3 regions of the Lysinibacillus sp. G4S2 genome follow, and region 3 is predicted to be linked to each of the others. Evidence: riboswitches for the same ligand, from Rfam matches in the RefSeq annotation. Region 3 holds a riboswitch; each other region holds the start of a gene.
What was found. A riboswitch is a leader RNA that binds a small molecule or an ion and turns the genes downstream of it on or off. The one in region 3 is predicted to bind cobalamin.

Region 1 (2,266 bases), 2.6 Mb from region 3:
CCTGTCGGGTGCGAGCAACTCCCTGTTACAGAAGGGATTTTTAAGGCTGATAGCACAAAGGCGAAGGCACCCGATAAACCTAGTATCATTTTTGTTTCAGGATTTTCATCAATGGTTTTGCGAATTGAACGTAATCCTAAAATAATAAATGGAATGGAAATGACCCACCAAAAAATTGCCCATTCAATCGGCAAAAAGCCCTCCATGATATGCATAGCAAATGCACGATTTGGCACGAATAAAAATGCCAGTAAGAAATAACTAAGCTTCCAACCTGAGAATTTCAAAATCTCTCCTCCTTACATTAAAATTTTCGAATTAGCGTGCGAACGAAATTATTTCACCTTGCCATAAAATAGGTGTTTTGCTCCTCAACCGGAACCATATCTGTACGCATCTACCACCTTGAGATGAAAATGAAGATAAAAAAAACACTTCTCCGATTCAGGAAAAGTGCATAGCTAAAAAAGTAATTAAAAATCTAATCTGCTAGGCGCACACCTATCCTCGTAGGTTGAAACGATCACTTATTTTTCGGCAGGTCTCCTGGCTTTAGTTCAACGTTTTATAGGCCTTCCCATCCTTTGGACAGTGACATTATCTATAAAACTCCCTAGTACAGTGGCGGGACCGCGCCGGACTTAAACCGGCTTCCCTTTTAAGCGAATTGATGAACAATTCGCACCGAAAAAAGATGAAGTTGTGAGATTTCACGACAAAGTGTAACATGAATTTCCGTAAACAAGCTATCTTTTTTATGAAAAATTTTTTAAATTGAGGGGCATTGTAGAAAATTCGGATAATACAGAAGAGGAATTTCCCTTTTTTCTAGGGGAAATTTGCTGAATAATTAATAAAAATGCCACAAATTAAGAAAGAAATATTGAAATTTTAAAAAAATAAGCTATGATAGAGACAGATTTCTATTACATAAAAAATACAATTTCATATAAAAACGTCAATAAGTGCTCGAATATTTTCGAGATAATAGGGAAATCGGTGAAAATCCGATACAGCCCCCGCTACTGTAATAGCTGATGAAATCGCAAATGCCACTAGTGAAAACTCGGGAAGGCGCGAAAGTAAAAGGAAGCTTAAGTCAGGAAACCTGCTTATTGCGATAAATGCATGCAAACTTTTCGGAGGGAGAAGTTGAAGCGAGAGCGAGTACCTGTATATATTCGTTTTAATTTGGCTTCTACAAAACCTTTACTCTTCGTCTAGAGTAAAGGTTTTTTCTTTTTCCTAAAAGCAAATGAGGGGAGAACAACAATGACAACATGGAATTTAGAGGGGATGAAAACGCATCTTTTTATTTGCAATGGCAGTAGCTGTATGAAAAAAGATGGAGAGGAAATTACACAGGCAATCCGTGATGAAATTCAGTTGCTGGCGATTGATAAGGAAATACATACGACAAGGACACGCTGTAATGGTAGGTGTAAGGATGCTTGTGTTGTCATCGCTTATCCTCAAGGGAATTGGTACCGTGTGCCGACCACAGAGCATGCGCGGGCACTTGTTCAAGATTTAAATCACGAATCGTTACATAATGAGCATGTCTTTACACTGCGTGAAGGTTCGTTACAGCGTACAGCACAAACAACAGCCATTAAAGGTATTGAAAAGGTGAAAGAGGGGTAACAAAATGTCGCAAAAAGGGAAGATTTTCGTAGTTGGCTTTGGACCTGGAGATTTTAAACATATTACGACTCGTGCTGTGGAGGCACTACAACAAAGTGATATGATCATAGGCTATAAAACTTATGTTGAACTTATTCAGGATTTAGTAAGTGCAAAGTCAATTATTAGTACCGGTATGACAGAAGAGGTTTCACGTGCACAGGAAGCGGTCCGCCAAGCAGAGGCAGGCAGTATCGTATCTGTTATTTCGAGCGGAGATGCTGGTGTCTATGGCATGGCGGGATTAGTGTATGAGGTATTAATCGAGCTAGGCTGGACGGAAGCAACTGGTGTTGAGGTAGAAATTGTTCCGGGTATTTCGGCTATCAATTCGTGTGCAAGTTTACTAGGTGCTCCGATTATGCATGACGCCTGTACGATTAGTTTAAGTGACCACTTAACGCCTTGGAATTTAATTGCAAAACGAGTAGAAGCAGCCGCAATGGCGGATTTTGTTATTGCTCTTTATAACCCAAAGAGTGGTCGTCGTACGAGACAAATTGTGGAGGCACAACGAATTTTATTAGAATATCGCTCTCCAGATACGCCGGTAGGACTTGTGAAAAGCGCGTATCGTGAACGC
Region 2 (2,266 bases), 1.9 Mb from region 3:
ATATTCCTTCTAATGAATGATATAGCTGTTCAGTAATCGGTGCCGCCTCCATCTTATCTCCATCGCAAAAATCACAGGCCTTCATCGCCACAATCGGTCCTTGCTTTGCCACATACAGGCCAGCGTCTTCTAGTTCCTCAATCGTATCTTCTACATCTTCTGTTGGAATTGATAGTAATATGCTATACGAGGCAGAGTATTTGATAGCACCAGTCTTCCCTACAACCTTTGCAATTGTTTGGAATTGTGCAGGAGTATAATGCTTATTTATAATACCGGGGCTTACTGCAAGACGAGTAAAATCGCCATTGTTATTTAACTTTTCAAAGGTTTTGTCCGGTATATTCGTATGGAATGCATTCATTGTTTAACGCTCCTTATAAAAAAGGGGCTAGCGTTTTGCTAACCCCAAATTTTTTTCTAGTTTTCAAAGCTCTCAGGATAGAAGCCCTTAGCTAATATTTGAATAGCTTCTGCAGCACGAACCCCTTCTGACGCAGCAGAAAGTGGTAAGATGACAAAACGTTCATTTTTAACTGCTTCCATTTCTTTCAACGCTGGATCATGTTTTAAGAATTTTATTTTTTCTTCCGCCGTTTTTTCTCCGTAATCAACGACAACAACGACTTCTGGATTACGCTCTACTGCATCTTCTTTTGATACCGTAGTCCATCCTGATTCCACATCACCAAAAATATTTTTACCGCCAGCAATCGTCACAAGCTCATTCATAAAGTTTTGTCCAGTGGTTAAGACATCTTTATCACCACTGTCATAAACTAAAACGCGTAGGTCTTTCTTATCTTGTGGTAATTTTGCACGAACAGCGTCTACATCCTTCGTCATTTGTTCAATTAAAGCTTCTCCACGATCCTCAACGCGAAAAATTTTTGCGATATTTCGAATATCTGTGAAAATATCTTTTAAAGTTGGTTTCGTCATATTTGAGGCTGTATGTAAATAAGTGTGAATCCCCAATGCCTCTAGCTCTTCCTGTGTACCAACACCTTTCTCCCCAAAGGCGCTTTTCCAACCTCCGTATATAAAGTCTGCTTCTGCATCAATAACCTGTTCCTTTGAAGGATACTGTTTAGCTAACACCGGCACATTATCGTATGCAGCTTGTAGGGGCTCATAAATTTTGTCATCTAAGTATGCCGTCCCTACCATTGAATCTTCCAAGCCTAACGCTAACATTATTTCTGTGACATGCTGATTTAAGCTAATCGCTTTTTTTGGTGCTTCCTTATATATTTGTGTTGTTCCATTATTTTCAATCGTAATTTCTGTCGTTTCAGCTTGCGAAGGCTCTACCTTCTCACCTTGTGCTGCTGATTCTGGTTTGTCCTTTGCATTACACGCGCCAAGTATAGCGATTAACGATATCGCAATGACAAGCCACAAGCTTTTCCATTTCTTCATGTCCTCTTCTCCTTTGCTGTTAACTATATAGAAAGAAATCTTTTGACTCCTTTGCTACCTGAATGACACTCGCTGATTTAAGTTAAAAAGGGCATAAAAAAATCCCCTTGTTTCCAAGAGGTTAGCATAGTGAAAGAAAGGTTCTTCAACCTATTCACTATCCCCATCCTCGTGGTTTAAGTAAAAAATACACATTGGCAGGTATCCTGGCTTAGGTTCATCATCTATACACCTTCCCATAGCATGGCTACAGTGGTATCTCGTATAGACTCCCCATTTACAGTTGCGGGACAGCATCGGATTCGCACCGATTTCCCTTTTAAGCAAATAATAAAAGTCATTTGCACCAATAAGTCGTTATATTTTTTGTTGTCAATGATATTGATAAACTAGCAAAAGAAATTTTTGGTCGCAATCTCACAAAAAATCCATAAAATCATAATCATGAATATATTAGCACTATTTCGACATAAATACTAACTATTTTACACGAAATCTTTTTCTAGTAATTCTGTTACAATGGTGAAAGATGAAAAATAGAAACGGGGATTTTTTTATGCATGTAACAATTGGTGTACTCGCTCACGTTGATGCAGGAAAAACTACATTTTCTGAGCAGTTACTATTTCATACAAAAAGTATTCAAGCCCGCGGACGAGTGGATCACCAGGATACATTTCTAGATAATCATGAGCTAGAGCGTCAGCGAGGTATTACAATTTTTGCAGAGCAAGGTCGTATGACGATTGGAAATGATACATATACGTTAATTGATACACCTGGGCACGTCGATTTTTCACCAGAAATGGAACGTGCTATTCGTGTTATGGATTATGCCATCATT
Region 3 (2,266 bases):
ACATTGCGAACATTTAGCGGCTTAGATGAAGCAACGAAAACGTTTGAGGCAAAAAAGGTTGCAGAAAAAATGGCACATGTATATGAAAGTGTTGTAGCGATCGAATGGGCACATAAATTCGGCGGTAAATATGAAAAGCTAGCAGATATTTATTTAGAGAGCACATGGGCATTGCGAGAAATGGGTGCGCCAATGAAAACGGTTCAGTATTTTTCTGATATAGTTTAACTTCTTTCAGCGGGTGTCCAAATTCCTGCCGAAATAGAGGAACTTAGTCTAAAAACGCCACGTCTTGTGGTAACAACTGAGTGACCAACATCATGTTGCTGACGCTGCGCTTTCGCACAAAAAACAACTGTTGCTGACGCTGCACTTTCGCACAAAAAACATCATGTTGCTGACGCTGCACTAGCACTACGCTTTCGCACAAAAAAACATCATGTTGGTCTAAAGCCTCCGGACGCAATTATGCCGGGGCATAATTGATTTGATTAGAAGTTGTCTCGAATCGAGGCGACTTCTATTTTTTTCATGTATAATAAAATCAACTGAAAATTATAAAGGTTCTTTACTTATGTAAAGTGAAAAGGGAAATCGGTGTCATTCCGATGCGGTCCCGCCACTGTATGTGTGAGTTTTTTCAATTTGCGCCACTGAAAATTTCGGGAAGGCATGGAAAAGCGAATGGAACACGAGCCAGGAGACCTGCCTTTATAGAAAACACGTTACAGCCTACGAGGATAGGGTGGTAGATTTTGTAAAAGTATTTTTGTGCAAATTTGATCCCCTCATCTTTTTATGATGAGGGGTTATTTGTTTTGTATGATTGATGTCGATAAATTCACAATCGTAGGCGATAAAAGCTAAAATGCATCGATAAATCAGAAAAACAAGTTGTTAAATATAGGCACAGATTGACTAAGGGGGAGAGCCTTTAAATGAGTAGAACGTTTATAGCCTATGTAACAGCAATTACGCTTCTAATTATTAGCATCTGGTGTGGCGTAGCGATAGGCTCAGTTCATATTCCACTAGAAGTATTGTGGAATCAGGCGGCAGATGAAACAGCTGCCAATATTTTATGGAAAATTCGTTTACCTCGAGTTCTGCTGGCTGGACTTGTCGGGGCATCTCTTGCCATAGCAGGGGCAGCTTTTCAAGGCTTATTAAAAAATCCTTTGGCAGATCCTTATACGTTAGGTGTTTCCTCGGGTGCATCAGTTGGCGCAGTTATGACGATTTTCTTTAGTATATCAATTCCAGTAATAGGCAATTATGCATTGCCAATCTTCAGTATGATAGGTGCAATATTAACGATGGTAGCTGTCATGGGCTTTGCTAGAATAGTAGACCGCACGCTAAAAATGGAAACTCTTATTTTAACAGGGGTCATCTTTAGTTCATTTTTAGGCTCCTTGATTTCATTAATGATTGCATTATCTGGTGAGGAGCTACGACAAGTTATGGGATGGCTGCTCGGCTCAGTATCAATGCGAGGTTGGCCTTATGTTCAAATGATTATTCCGTTTGTGATAATTGGCTCAATCATGCTTTGGACACAAAGACGCGAGTTAAATGTTCTGTTATATGGAGAGGAACGCGCGAAGCATTTAGGTGTTAATGTTAAGCGTAGTAAATATATAATTTTGGTAGGCGGGTCAATGTTGACAGGAGCAGCAGTAGCGGTTTCTGGTACGATTGGTTTTGTTGGCTTAGTTGTACCACATATGACGCGGATGCTTTGGGGTTCAGATCACCGTCATTTATTGCCATTATCATTTTTAAATGGGGCAACTTTGCTCATTATTTGTGATTTAATAGCTCGAACAATTATTATGCCAAGAGAGCTACCGATTGGCGTAATTACTGCATTTATTGGCGCACCCGTTTTTTCTTATATTTTTTATAAGCAACGTAGAAGCAAGGGGGGACGGGCATGATTGTTGTTGAACATCTTTCTGGTGGCTATGAAGACGTGCCGATTGTCCAGGATATAAGTTTTTCCGTTGAAAAAGGAAAAATATTAGGGATTTTAGGCCCGAACGGTAGTGGAAAATCCACACTGTTAAAAGTAATGAGTGGCATACTACCAGCAACTGCAGGCACTATATTAGTAGACGGTAAAAATATTAGCAGTTATAATGCCCGTGCATTGGCAAAAAAAATGGCAGTGTTACCACAATTACATGCAAATGCCTTTTCAAACAGTGTACGTGAGGCGGTATCACTTGGACGTTATCCACATCAAACAGGCTTCTTTTCAAGC

Region 1: it holds a riboswitch for cobalamin, as region 3 does, so the genes downstream of both, QUF91_RS16780 ((2Fe-2S) ferredoxin domain-containing protein) here and QUF91_RS03550 (FecCD family ABC transporter permease) in region 3, are expected to answer to the same signal.
Region 2: it holds a riboswitch for cobalamin, as region 3 does, so the genes downstream of both, QUF91_RS13075 (ABC transporter substrate-binding protein) here and QUF91_RS03550 (FecCD family ABC transporter permease) in region 3, are expected to answer to the same signal.

What each region holds. Positions count from the first base shown of each region.
Region 1 covers NZ_JAUCFJ010000002.1:3,251,669-3,253,934, reverse strand. Annotated here, with positions in the region: gene QUF91_RS16785 (energy-coupling factor ABC transporter permease) at 1-287, opposite strand, end outside; cobalamin riboswitch at 520-704, opposite strand; cobalamin riboswitch at 947-1,130, shown strand; gene QUF91_RS16780 ((2Fe-2S) ferredoxin domain-containing protein) at 1,273-1,644, shown strand; gene cobJ (precorrin-3B C(17)-methyltransferase) at 1,649-2,266, shown strand, end outside.
Region 2 covers NZ_JAUCFJ010000002.1:2,547,558-2,549,823, reverse strand. Annotated here, with positions in the region: gene QUF91_RS13080 (precorrin-3B methylase) at 1-364, opposite strand, end outside; gene QUF91_RS13075 (ABC transporter substrate-binding protein) at 421-1,422, opposite strand; cobalamin riboswitch at 1,602-1,788, opposite strand; gene QUF91_RS13070 (elongation factor G) at 1,979-2,266, shown strand, end outside.
Region 3 covers NZ_JAUCFJ010000002.1:655,433-657,698, forward strand. Annotated here, with positions in the region: gene QUF91_RS03540 (acyl-CoA dehydrogenase family protein) at 1-228, shown strand, start outside; gene QUF91_RS03545 (hypothetical protein) at 272-430, opposite strand; cobalamin riboswitch at 545-727, shown strand; gene QUF91_RS03550 (FecCD family ABC transporter permease) at 939-1,940, shown strand; gene QUF91_RS03555 (adenosylcobinamide amidohydrolase) at 1,937-2,266, shown strand, end outside.